Methylomagnum ishizawai: one gene and its partner. The protein of the gene in region 1 interacts with the protein of each later gene in a pairwise test. Links are inferred from orthologs where the notes say so. Each region holds a gene or a part of one and is shown in the gene's direction. Other genes may lie near its edges.

Region 1 (5,134 bases):
AACGGCCAGTATCGACTTGGTGTTTGCCGACCCGCCCTACAATATCAAAAAGGCCGACTGGGACAGTTTCGATAGCCAAGAGCAGTATATCGAATGGTCCATGCGCTGGATTGGCCAAGCCTCGCGGATACTAAAACCGACCGGCGCTCTATATGTCTGCGGCTTCTCCGAAATCCTCGCCGATTTAAAACACCCAGCTTCCAAATACTTCAAGCATTGCCGTTGGTTGATTTGGCACTACAAAAACAAAGCCAACCTAGGCAACGACTGGGGACGCTCCCATGAAAGCATCCTGCATTTCCGCAAATCAGACCAATTCACGCTGAATATCGACGATGTTCGGGTACCTTATGGGGCACACACCCTGAAATACCCCTCGCATCCACAAGCCGAAACCAGCGCCTACGGCAAAGGCGGCAACAAACCCCGCGAAAACTGGATGCCGCACCCCAAAGGAGCCAAACCCAAGGATGTGATCGATATTCCCACCACTTGCAACGGGATGGGCGAAAAAACCCCGCACCCCACCCAAAAGCCGGAAGAATTATTGCGTAAGTTTGTCCTGGCTTCCTCCAACCAAGGTGATTTAATCATCGATCCATTTTCCGGTTCTGGAACCACGGTCGTGGTCGCGGAGCAATTACAACGCCGTTGGATGGGGTGTGATCTGGATGCCCAATACAATCGATGGGCTATCGAACGCTTGGAAAACGTCCGCCGGATGAGCAAGGAAGAATGGATTTCCCATGACCGGAAAACGGCGGAAAGAAGGGAATCTATTCGATGAATCTTTCTAATTTGGTAGAACACGCCTCCAATAAAAAACACTTCCAATCTATAGCCGGTTATATTGAATTTTGCACTCGATACCTGGAATTCATAGAAACCGGCCTGCAAGCCCGCATTGTTTCTCAGAACGAAAGCCATTACCAATTTTTCCAATATAAGCAGGATGGGCATTTCAACATCACAAGGCCATTAAATTCCTCGTTGATGTATGATGCCGAATCCTTCGCATCGGCTACCGAGCAATTTTTCCATACGATAGAGAAACTAAAAAACCGGGAAACACCGTCAGCCGCGCTTCGGCATAATATAATTTACACTATTTACACAATCCAACAATCCATAGGCGCAACTCTCGACGCATTACCTGCTGGCAAATCGAATCAAGCCAGAAAACTAAACGGCGACCTGTTTGAAAGGCTGATACGGCTATTGATTTTAGATTTGGGAATAGAGTGTGTTTCTGGAACGGTGCGGGTCCCAGTCAAGGACTTCGATGGAACCGAATTATTCAAATCCAATTATCAACATGACCTGCTCATCAGCGAAGCGGGCGAATTGAAAATCATCGGATCGGTCAAAACTTCAAGCAAGGACCGGATCGATAAAATATTTGTCGATAAATTCCTATATAACAAGCTTACCGAAACCAATCTCCCGCACATCGCTATCTTCTTGAACGATGTGCAGCGCAAGAACAGCAAACACGAGAACAAGTACGGCATTAACTCTACATTCTTGCCCGGCCATTTCAAAGCTTATACTTTCAAATTGAACTCCCTGGATGGCGTATATTACTGTGATATCCGACCCAGCATGTTGGAAGACCCTACGCTCTCCAAACATATCAAGACCATAGACCACTTCTTCTATAGCGATTTGCGCCATCTTTTAAACAAGCATGGCGCGGACCTCGATGAAGTTGCTATCGATACGAATCAAGAAGACGATCATTAGCGGTTCCAATCCAACCGATTGAAATCGTGGAACCCTTTTCATAAATAACCAACCTCCCATCCGAGGAAACCCAATGGACAGAGATACTATTCGCATCGTCCTCTTGGTGATCGGCCTCCTGGTGATCGCCGGCATCTATATCTGGGGCCGCCACCGGCAGAAACTGCTGGATTTCCTCCAACGCCGCGGCGAATACGATGAATTGGGCTACGACCCCGGCCAGGAAGCCCCGCCGCCCAAATCCCGTTATCAAGACCCCGACGACGACGAATTCGAAAGCCTGGGCTATAAGGGCCGCAAACCCGCCGCGCCGGAACCCGCCGCCTACGGCCTGGACGACGATCTCGACAACGATCTGTTGGACTTCGGGGAATCCAAGCCCGCCCCCGAGCCACCACCGGCCAAATCCAAACCCGAAGCCGCCGCGAAAACCCCACCGGAACCCAAGAAAACCACCGGCAGCGCCCCGATCCCGGTCTTGATCCAGGTCAGCGTGGTGGCGAGCGGCGGGCGGCGCTATTTCCAGGGCGACGACCTCCGCGACGCGCTGCTCGACCTGGATTTGATCCACGGCAGCATGGGCATCTTCCACCGCTACGACCGCAAGTTCCGGGAAACCCTGTTCAGCGTCGCCAGCCTGGTCGAACCCGGCACCTTCCCGATGGACAACATGGAAGCCTTCGAATGCCCCGGCGTGGTGCTGTTCTTCCAGCCCGACCGGGTATCCAACCCTATCGCGGTGTTCGACGACTTGGTCCGCACCAGCCACAAGCTGGCGAACCGGCTGGGCGGGGCCGAGTGGGATGAAAAACGCCAGCCCCTGACCCAGGACAAAATCGCCCATATGCGCGGCCTGCTGGAAGACGCCTGCGAAGACTCATGAACACCCCCGAATCCGCCCGGCACCGCGCCGCCGAATTGCGCGGACAGATCGAATTCCACAACGAGCGCTATCACAAGTTCGACGCGCCGGTGATTCCAGACGCCGAATTCGACGCCTTGATGCGCGAACTCATCGCGCTGGAACACGACCATCCCGAACTGCGGACCCCCGATTCGCCCACGCAACGGGTGGGTTCGGCCCCGCTCAAGGCGTTCGCGGAAGTCCGCCACGAAGTCCCGATGCTGTCGCTGGACAACGCCTTCACCGACGGGGATGTGGCCGATTTCGAGCGGCGGGCGCAAAAGCCCTTGCACGGGGTGGCGCTGGATTATCTGGTCGAACCCAAGCTGGACGGGCTGGCCGTCAGCCTCATCTATGAAAACGGCCTCCTGGCGCGGGCCGCGACCCGTGGCGACGGCCAGACCGGCGAGGACATCACCCACAATGTCCGCACCATCCGCGCGGTGCCGCTGCGCTTGGCGGGCGCGGGCTGGCCGGCGCGGTTCGAGGCGCGGGGCGAGGTGTTCATGCCCAAGGCCGGTTTCGAGGCACTGAACGAACGGGCGCGGCGGCTGGGCGAAAAAACCTTCGCCAACCCGCGCAACGCCGCCGCCGGGAGCCTGCGCCAGCTCGACCCCAAGATCACCGCCGCCCGGCCCCTGGCTTTCTTCTGCTATGGCTACGGCGCTTATCCCACCGCCGAACTGCCCGCCACCCAAAGCGAACTGATGGCGCGGTTCAAGTCCTGGGGTTTGCCGGTCAACCCCGAATCGCATGTGGTCCAGGGCAGCGCGGCCTGCCTCGATTATTACCGCGATCTGCGGGCGCGGCGGGCCGGGCTGGATTACGACATCGACGGCGTGGTCTACAAGATCGACCGGCTGGACCAGCGCGAAACCCTGGGTTTCGTGGCCCGCGCCCCGCGCTGGGCCATCGCCCATAAATTCCCGGCGGAGGAAGCCACCACCCGCGTCACCGCCATCGAGGTGCAAGTCGGACGCACCGGTGCCTTGACCCCGGTGGCGCGGTTGGAGCCGGTGTTCGTCGGCGGCGTCACCGTCACCAACGCCACTTTGCACAATATCGACGAAGTCCGGCGCAAGGATATCCGGGTCGGCGATACCGTGGTGGTGCGGCGGGCGGGCGATGTCATCCCGGAAGTGGTGAAAAGCCTCCCGGAATTACGGGACACCGAAGTCCCGCTGTTCGAGTTGCCCACGCACTGCCCCGTATGTGGCTCGGAGGTGGAAACCGCCGAAGGCGAGGCCATCGCCCGCTGTAGCGGCGGCTTGTATTGCCCGGCCCAGCACAAGGAAGCCATCAAGCATTTCGCCTCGCGCCGGGCCATGGATATCGACGGCCTGGGCGACAAGCTGGTGGACCAAATCCTCGACAAGGGTCTCATCAAAACCGTGGCCGACCTCTACCGGCTCCAGGTCGATGAACTGGCCGGTTTGGAGCGCATGGGCCGCAAATCGGCGGAAAACCTGGTCGCCGCGCTCGACAAGAGCAAACACACCAGCTTGCCGCGCTTCCTCTACGCCTTGGGAATACGCGAGGTGGGCGAAGTCACCGCCCAGACCTTGGCCGCGCATTTCCGCGAACTCCCCGCCATCCAAGCCGCCGACGAGGAAACCCTGCAAACCGTGCCCGACGTGGGTCCGTCGGTCGCCCACCATATCCACACCTTCTTCCGCCAACCCCATAACCTGGAAGTGGTCGCGGCGCTGCTGGCGGCGGGAATAGACTGGGAACCGATGCCCGAGTTGCCGCCCGCCGCCGAATTGCCGCTCAAGGGCCAAACCTTCGTCGTCACCGGCACGCTGGAATCCCTATCCCGCGAGGAAGCCAAGGCCAGGCTGCAAGCCCTGGGCGGCAAGGTCGCGGGGAGCGTCTCCAAAAATACCCGCGCCGTCATCGCCGGGGCCGATCCCGGCTCGAAGCTGGCCAAGGCGCGGGAATTGGGCGTCGAGGTCTTGGACGAGGCGGGGTTCCTGGCTTTGTTGGATGGCGCGGCCTGAACCCGCCACCGGAAATACCTTCCACAGGCCGCCCTCAGCGGCCTTTTTCATGCCCGGACCCCAGCGCCGCGACGGCGCGTTAGAATGCCCCATCCCGTCCAGCCATCATCGACGCCATGAAATACCACGACCTCCGCGACTTCATCCTAGCCCTGGAAGCCCAAGGCGAACTCAAGCGCATCCGCCTGGAAGCCGACCCCTACCTCGAAATCACCGAAATCTGCGACCGCACCTTGAAAGCGGGCGGCCCCGCGCTCTTGTTCGAGCAACCCAAGGGCAGCCAACACCGCCTGCTCGGCAACCTGTTCGGGACACCGCGCCGGGTGGCCCTGGGGATGGGCCAGGAATCGGTGGACGCCCTGCGCGAGGTCGGCAGGCTGCTGGCCTTCCTCAAGGAACCCGACCCGCCCAAGGGTTTCCGCGACATGTTCGACAAGCTGCCGCTGTTCAAGCAGGTATTGAACATGCCGGCCAAGCTGGTGAAACA
Region 2 (5,275 bases), 3.9 Mb from region 1 along the record:
GTCCTGGTCGTCGTCCACCACGAACACCGTGTCATCAGCCATGCCCCGCCCCACCCTCGCCCGTCGGCAAGACCAGCTTGAACACCGCCCCCGCGTCCGGGACCGAGTCCGCCACGATACGCCCGCCATGCGCCTCGGCGATGGTGCGGCAGATCGACAAGCCCAGGCCGATGCCCTTGGCCTTGGTGCTGACGAAAGGTTCGAACATCGTCCCGGCCAAATCCTCCGAAAACCCCGGCCCGGTATCGGCCACGGCGATTTCGATTTCCGTGGGCGACACCGGCCCGGCACCGAGGGTGAGCCGGCGGCGTTCGGGCGGGACGGCTTCCATCGCCTCCATGGCGTTGAGCATCAGGTTCAGCAGCACCTGCTGCAAATGCACGCGCTGGCCCCAGACCGGCGGCAGGGCGGTGGGAAGATGCCGGACCACGGCGATCTTGCGCCGGGCCAATTCCTGGCGGGCCACGGCCAGGGCGGCATCCACCACGGCCTCGACCGCCACCCATTCGCGGCCCGTCTCGCGCCGCCGGACCAAATCGCGGATGCCATGCACCACCTCGGCGGCGCGTTGCGACAGGCGCAAGGTCTCGTCGATGGCTTCGGCCAGGCGGGGATGGTCCTCGAACACGGCGTGGAACCGGAGCTTGGCCCCGCCCAGGTAATTGGCGATGGCCCCCAGGGGTTGGTTGAGTTCATGGGCCATGGTCGCGGCCAATTCGCCCGCCACGGTGAGGCGATGCACATGCAGCAATTCGAGCCGCTGTTGTTGCAGACGGTCCTCCAAAGCCTTGCGCTCGCTGATATCGCGCAGGATGCCGGTGAAATGGAGGCCGCCGCCATCGAAACCGCCGACGGCGATTTCCACCGGGAACACCGAGCCGTCCTTGCGCAAGCCCGACAATTCGCGCCCGCAGGAAAGGCTGCGGTTGGGGCTGGACATCCGGGTCTTGGCGAGCAAGGCGTCGTGCGCCTCCCGTAGCGGCGTGGGCATGAGCTGGTTGACGTTGCGCCCGAGCAATTCATCGACCGTATAGCCGAACATCTGGGCGGCGGCGGGATTGCACAGTTCGATCGCCCCCTGGCCGTCGATGGTGACGATGCCTTCCACGGCGGTGTCGAGGATGGCCCGCAACCGGGCCTCGTTGCGCCTGAGCTTTTCCTCCAACACCCGCCGCCCGGCGGCCTCGGCCTCCAGATGGGCGACGGCTTCGCGGTGGCAGGCGATTTCGCGCTCCAGCCGGGCGTTGATCCGCGCCAACTCGGCGGGGCTGGGCAGGTACAAAGCCCGGCGCAGCACCGGCCACAACAAAATGGCGGTCCCCACCGACACCGCCGCCGTCACCGCCTTCAAGATGCCCTGCACGGCGTAATCGGGATGCCACAGCACCCAGATATCGAAGAAATGGGTGGTGCCGCAGGCCAGGATGAAGCTGGCGAACAGGATGAACATCCAACGGTAGACCAGATCGGTGCGCCGCCGCACGAAGAAGGCCAACCCGAACGGGATCGAATAATAGGCCAGGCCGATCAGGGCGTCGGAAACCACATGCAGTTCGATCAAGCCCCGGCTCCAGATCAAGCAATTGCCATGGGGTATGAAATCCCCGCGCGCGAACCAGGAGAGGAGGGTTTGGGACATGGTGCGCTCTCCGTTCAAGGAAGCCCAAGGCGATGGCATCAATCATAGACCGGCGGACCGTGGCGTTGGCGGCGGCGCGGCATGAAACCACGCGGCTCCACCGAATTGCCCCCGCCGCCTAGGCTCTAGTATGCTTCCCGGTTTCCATCCCCCGACCGAATCCCGACGTATGGACGACACCTACCAGCCCTCCGAGATCGAAGAAGCCACCCAGAAGCGCTGGGAAACGCAAGGCGTGTTCCGCGCCGTGGAAGACCCCAGCAAAGAAAAATACTACTGCCTGTCGATGTTCCCCTATCCCAGCGGGCGGCTGCACATGGGCCACGTCAGGAACTACACCATCGGCGATGTGATGTCGCGCTACCAACGGATGCGCGGCAAGAACGTCCTGCAACCCATGGGCTGGGACGCCTTCGGCCTGCCCGCCGAGAACGCCGCCATGGCGAAAGGCGTGCCGCCGGGCGATTGGACCTTGGACAACATCGCCTACATGAAAGACCAGCTCAAACGCTTGGGCTTCGGCTACGACTGGGAACGGGAAGTCGCCACCTGCAAGCCGGAGTATTACCGCTGGGAGCAATGGTTCTTCCTGCGCCTGTTGGAGAAGGGGCTGGTCTATAAGAAAACCTCGCCGGTCAACTGGTGCCCGCACGACGCCACCGTGCTGGCCAACGAGCAGGTCATCGAGGGCTGCTGCTGGCGCTGCGACACCCCCGTGGTCCGCAAGGAAATCTCGCAGTGGTTCATGAAGATCACCGCCTACGCCGAGGAACTGCTGGCCGAGTTGGATGGCATGACCGGCTGGCCGGAACAGGTCCGCACCATGCAGGCCAATTGGATCGGCAAGAGCTATGGCGTGCGTTTCGCCTTCCCCTACACCCTGGACGGCAAGGACGAACTGCTGTGGGTCTACACCACCCGCGCCGACACCCTCATGGGCGTGACCTTCTGCGCCGTGGCCCCGGAACACCCCTTGGCGACCCATGCCGCGAAGGACAACCCCGAACTCGCCGCCTTCATCCAGGAATGCGCCCAGAGCGGCACCGCCGAGGCCGACATGGCGACCATGGAGAAGAAGGGCATGGCGACTGGCATCAATGTCACCCATCCCATCACGGGCGAAGCCGTGCCGGTCTGGGTCGGCAATTACGTCCTGATGGGCTACGGCGAAGGCGCGGTGATGGCGGTCCCGGCCCACGACGAGCGCGATTTCCATTTCGCCCACAAGTACGGCCTGCCGATCCAGCAGGTCATCGGGCACAAGGACGGCGGCGCGGAATTCAACGTCGAGGCTTGGCAGGATTGGTACGGCGATAAATCCGTGGCTGTTTGCGTCAATTCCGGCCCCTACGACGGCCTCGCCTACAACGAAGCGGTGGACGCTATCGCCGCCGACCTCAAGGCCAAAGGCTTGGGCGAGAAGCAAGTGAACTTCCGCCTGCGCGACTGGGGCGTCTCCCGCCAGCGCTATTGGGGCTGCCCGGTGCCGGTCATCTATTGCGACGACTGCGGCACGGTGCCGGTCCCGGACGACCAACTGCCGGTGGAACTGCCCAAGGGCGTGGAGATTACCGGCATCGGCTCGCCCCTGGCCCGGCTGGAATCCTTCGTCCACGTCGATTGCCCGAAGTGCGGCAAACCCGCCCGGCGCGAAACCGACACCTTCGACACCTTCATGGAATCGTCCTGGTATTTCGCCCGCTACGCCTGCGCCGACAATGGCGAGGCCATGCTCGACGAGCGGGCCAATTATTGGCTGCCGGTGGACCAATACATCGGCGGCATCGAACACGCCATCCTGCACCTGCTGTATTCGCGCTTCTATCACAAACTGCTGCGCGACGCCGGGCTGGTGCAATGCGACGAACCCTTCGCCAACCTGTTGACCCAAGGCATGGTCGTGGCCCCGACCTTCTACCGTGAAGAACACGGCAAGAAAGCCTATGTCGGCCCGACCGAGGTCGATGTCAGCACCGACGACAAAGGCCGCATCACCGGGGCCACGCTGAAAGCCGACGGCGCTCCCGTCCTGGTCGGCGGCACCGAGAAGATGTCGAAATCCAAGAACAACGGCGTCGATCCCGAGCATCTGGTCCAGCGCTACGGCGCGGACACCGTGCGCCTGTTCACCATGTTCGCGGCCCCGCCCGAGCAATCGCTGGAATGGTCGGATTCCGGGGTGGAAGGCGCGTACCGCTTCTTGCGGCGCTTGTGGCGGCAGGTCGCGGCCCATGTCAACGAAGGCCCGGCCCCGGCTTTGGACCAAACCACGCTGGACGAAGGCCAAAAAACCCTGCGCCGCCAAGTCCACGAAACCCTGCGCAAAGTCACCGACGACATGGGGCGGCGTTTCACCTTCAACACCGCCATCGCGGCCAATATGGAACTCCTGAACGCGCTCGCCAAATTCGAGGATTCGAGCCCGCAAGGCCGCGCCCTGCGCCAGGAAGCCCTGGAACTGGTGGCGCTGATGCTCGCGCCCATCGTGCCGCATATCGCCGAACATCTGTGGGCCGAACTCGGCCACGCCGACACCATCGCCACCGCGCCCTGGCCGCAATGGGATGATTCCGCCCTGGTCCAGGACAGCCTCGAATACGTGGTCCAGGTCAACGGCAAGCTGCGCGGCAAGATCACCGTGGCGGTGGACGCGCCGAACGAAGCCATCCAAGCCGCCGCCCTGGCCGACGCCAACGTCCAGCGCTTCACCGAGGGCAAGCCGCCCAAGAAGGTCGTGGTGGTCCCGAAGAAGCTGGTCAACATCGTGGTATAGGCCCATGGCACGACGGCTCCGCCTCGCCGCTCCGCTCTCCGCCGCCCTGGCGCTGGCCGCTTGCGGCTGGCACCTGCGCGGCGAAATGCCGGGCACCAAGCTCGAAAACACGCTCTACCTCTCCGGCATCACCAACAAGAACCCGTTCTATGGCGACTTCAACCAGACGCTGAACAACCTCGGCGGCGCGTTGGCCCCGACGCCGGGACTCGCCAGCGCGGTCGTCCATATCACCTCGGCCGCCCACACCCGCCGCCCCATCACCCTGAGCCAGCAAGGCCGCGCCAACACCTTCGACCTGACCTACCGGGTCGTCTACGATGTCCGCAGCCCCAAGGGCGAAATCCTGATCCCGCAACAGGAACTCGAAATCCGCCGCGACTACTTCAACGACCAGACCACGCCGCTGGGCCAGGGCTACGAAGAAGACATGTACCGCCAGGAAATGCAGAAGGAAGCCGCCCGGACCCTGCTGCGGCAGGTGTCCTACACCCTCCGGCAGCAGCGCAAAACGGCGAACCCGACGTGAAACTCTATCCCGAACAGTTGGAGGAACACCTCAAGCGCAAGCTGCTGCCGATCTACCTCCTGAGCGGCGACGAGCCCCTGCAATTGACCGAGGCCGCCGACGCCCTGCGCCAAGCCGCCAAGGCCCAGGGCTATGCCGACCGGGAATTGTTCTACGCCGACGCCGGTTTCGATTGGGCCTTGCTGCGGGAGGCCACCGACGCCTTTTCCTTGTTCGGCGAGCGGCGCTTGCTCGACCTCCGCATCCCCGCCAAACCGGACAAGAACGCCAGCGCCGCCCTGCTGCGCTACGCCGAGCGCCCGCCGGAAGACGCCATCCTGGTCGTCAGCACCGC

The links. The genes of interacting proteins can lie anywhere in the genome.
Region 2: the proteins of ligA (region 1) and leuS interact in binary tests that used the Escherichia coli proteins (3 or more experiments, as listed by UniProt). The link is inferred for Methylomagnum ishizawai from one-to-one orthologs.

What each region holds. Positions count from the first base shown.
Region 1 is NZ_AP019783.1:252,983-258,116, forward strand. The notes cover bases 2,136-5,134. They hold ligA (NAD-dependent DNA ligase LigA), read left to right. Parts: upstream 2,136-2,622; coding sequence 2,623-4,647; downstream 4,648-5,134. Other genes in these bases: K5658_RS01065 (cell division protein ZipA), read left to right, coding at 2,136-2,626; ubiD (4-hydroxy-3-polyprenylbenzoate decarboxylase), read left to right, coding at 4,764-5,134. Outside these bases: K5658_RS01055 (DNA-methyltransferase), read left to right, coding at 1-787; K5658_RS01060 (hypothetical protein), read left to right, coding at 784-1,743; more of K5658_RS01065, read left to right, coding at 1,817-2,135. UniProt on the Escherichia coli protein: DNA ligase that catalyzes the formation of phosphodiester linkages between 5'-phosphoryl and 3'-hydroxyl groups in double-stranded DNA using NAD as a coenzyme and as the energy source for the reaction.
Region 2 is NZ_AP019783.1:4,150,827-4,156,101, forward strand. Bases 1,473-4,612 are described here. They hold leuS (leucine--tRNA ligase), read left to right. Parts: upstream 1,473-1,808; coding sequence 1,809-4,412; downstream 4,413-4,612. Other genes in these bases: K5658_RS18710 (two-component system sensor histidine kinase NtrB), read right to left, coding at 1,473-1,639; K5658_RS18720 (LPS-assembly lipoprotein LptE), read left to right, coding at 4,417-4,612. Also shown: K5658_RS18705 (response regulator transcription factor), read right to left, coding at 1-42; more of K5658_RS18710, read right to left, coding at 35-1,472; more of K5658_RS18720, read left to right, coding at 4,613-4,941; holA (DNA polymerase III subunit delta), read left to right, coding at 4,938-5,275.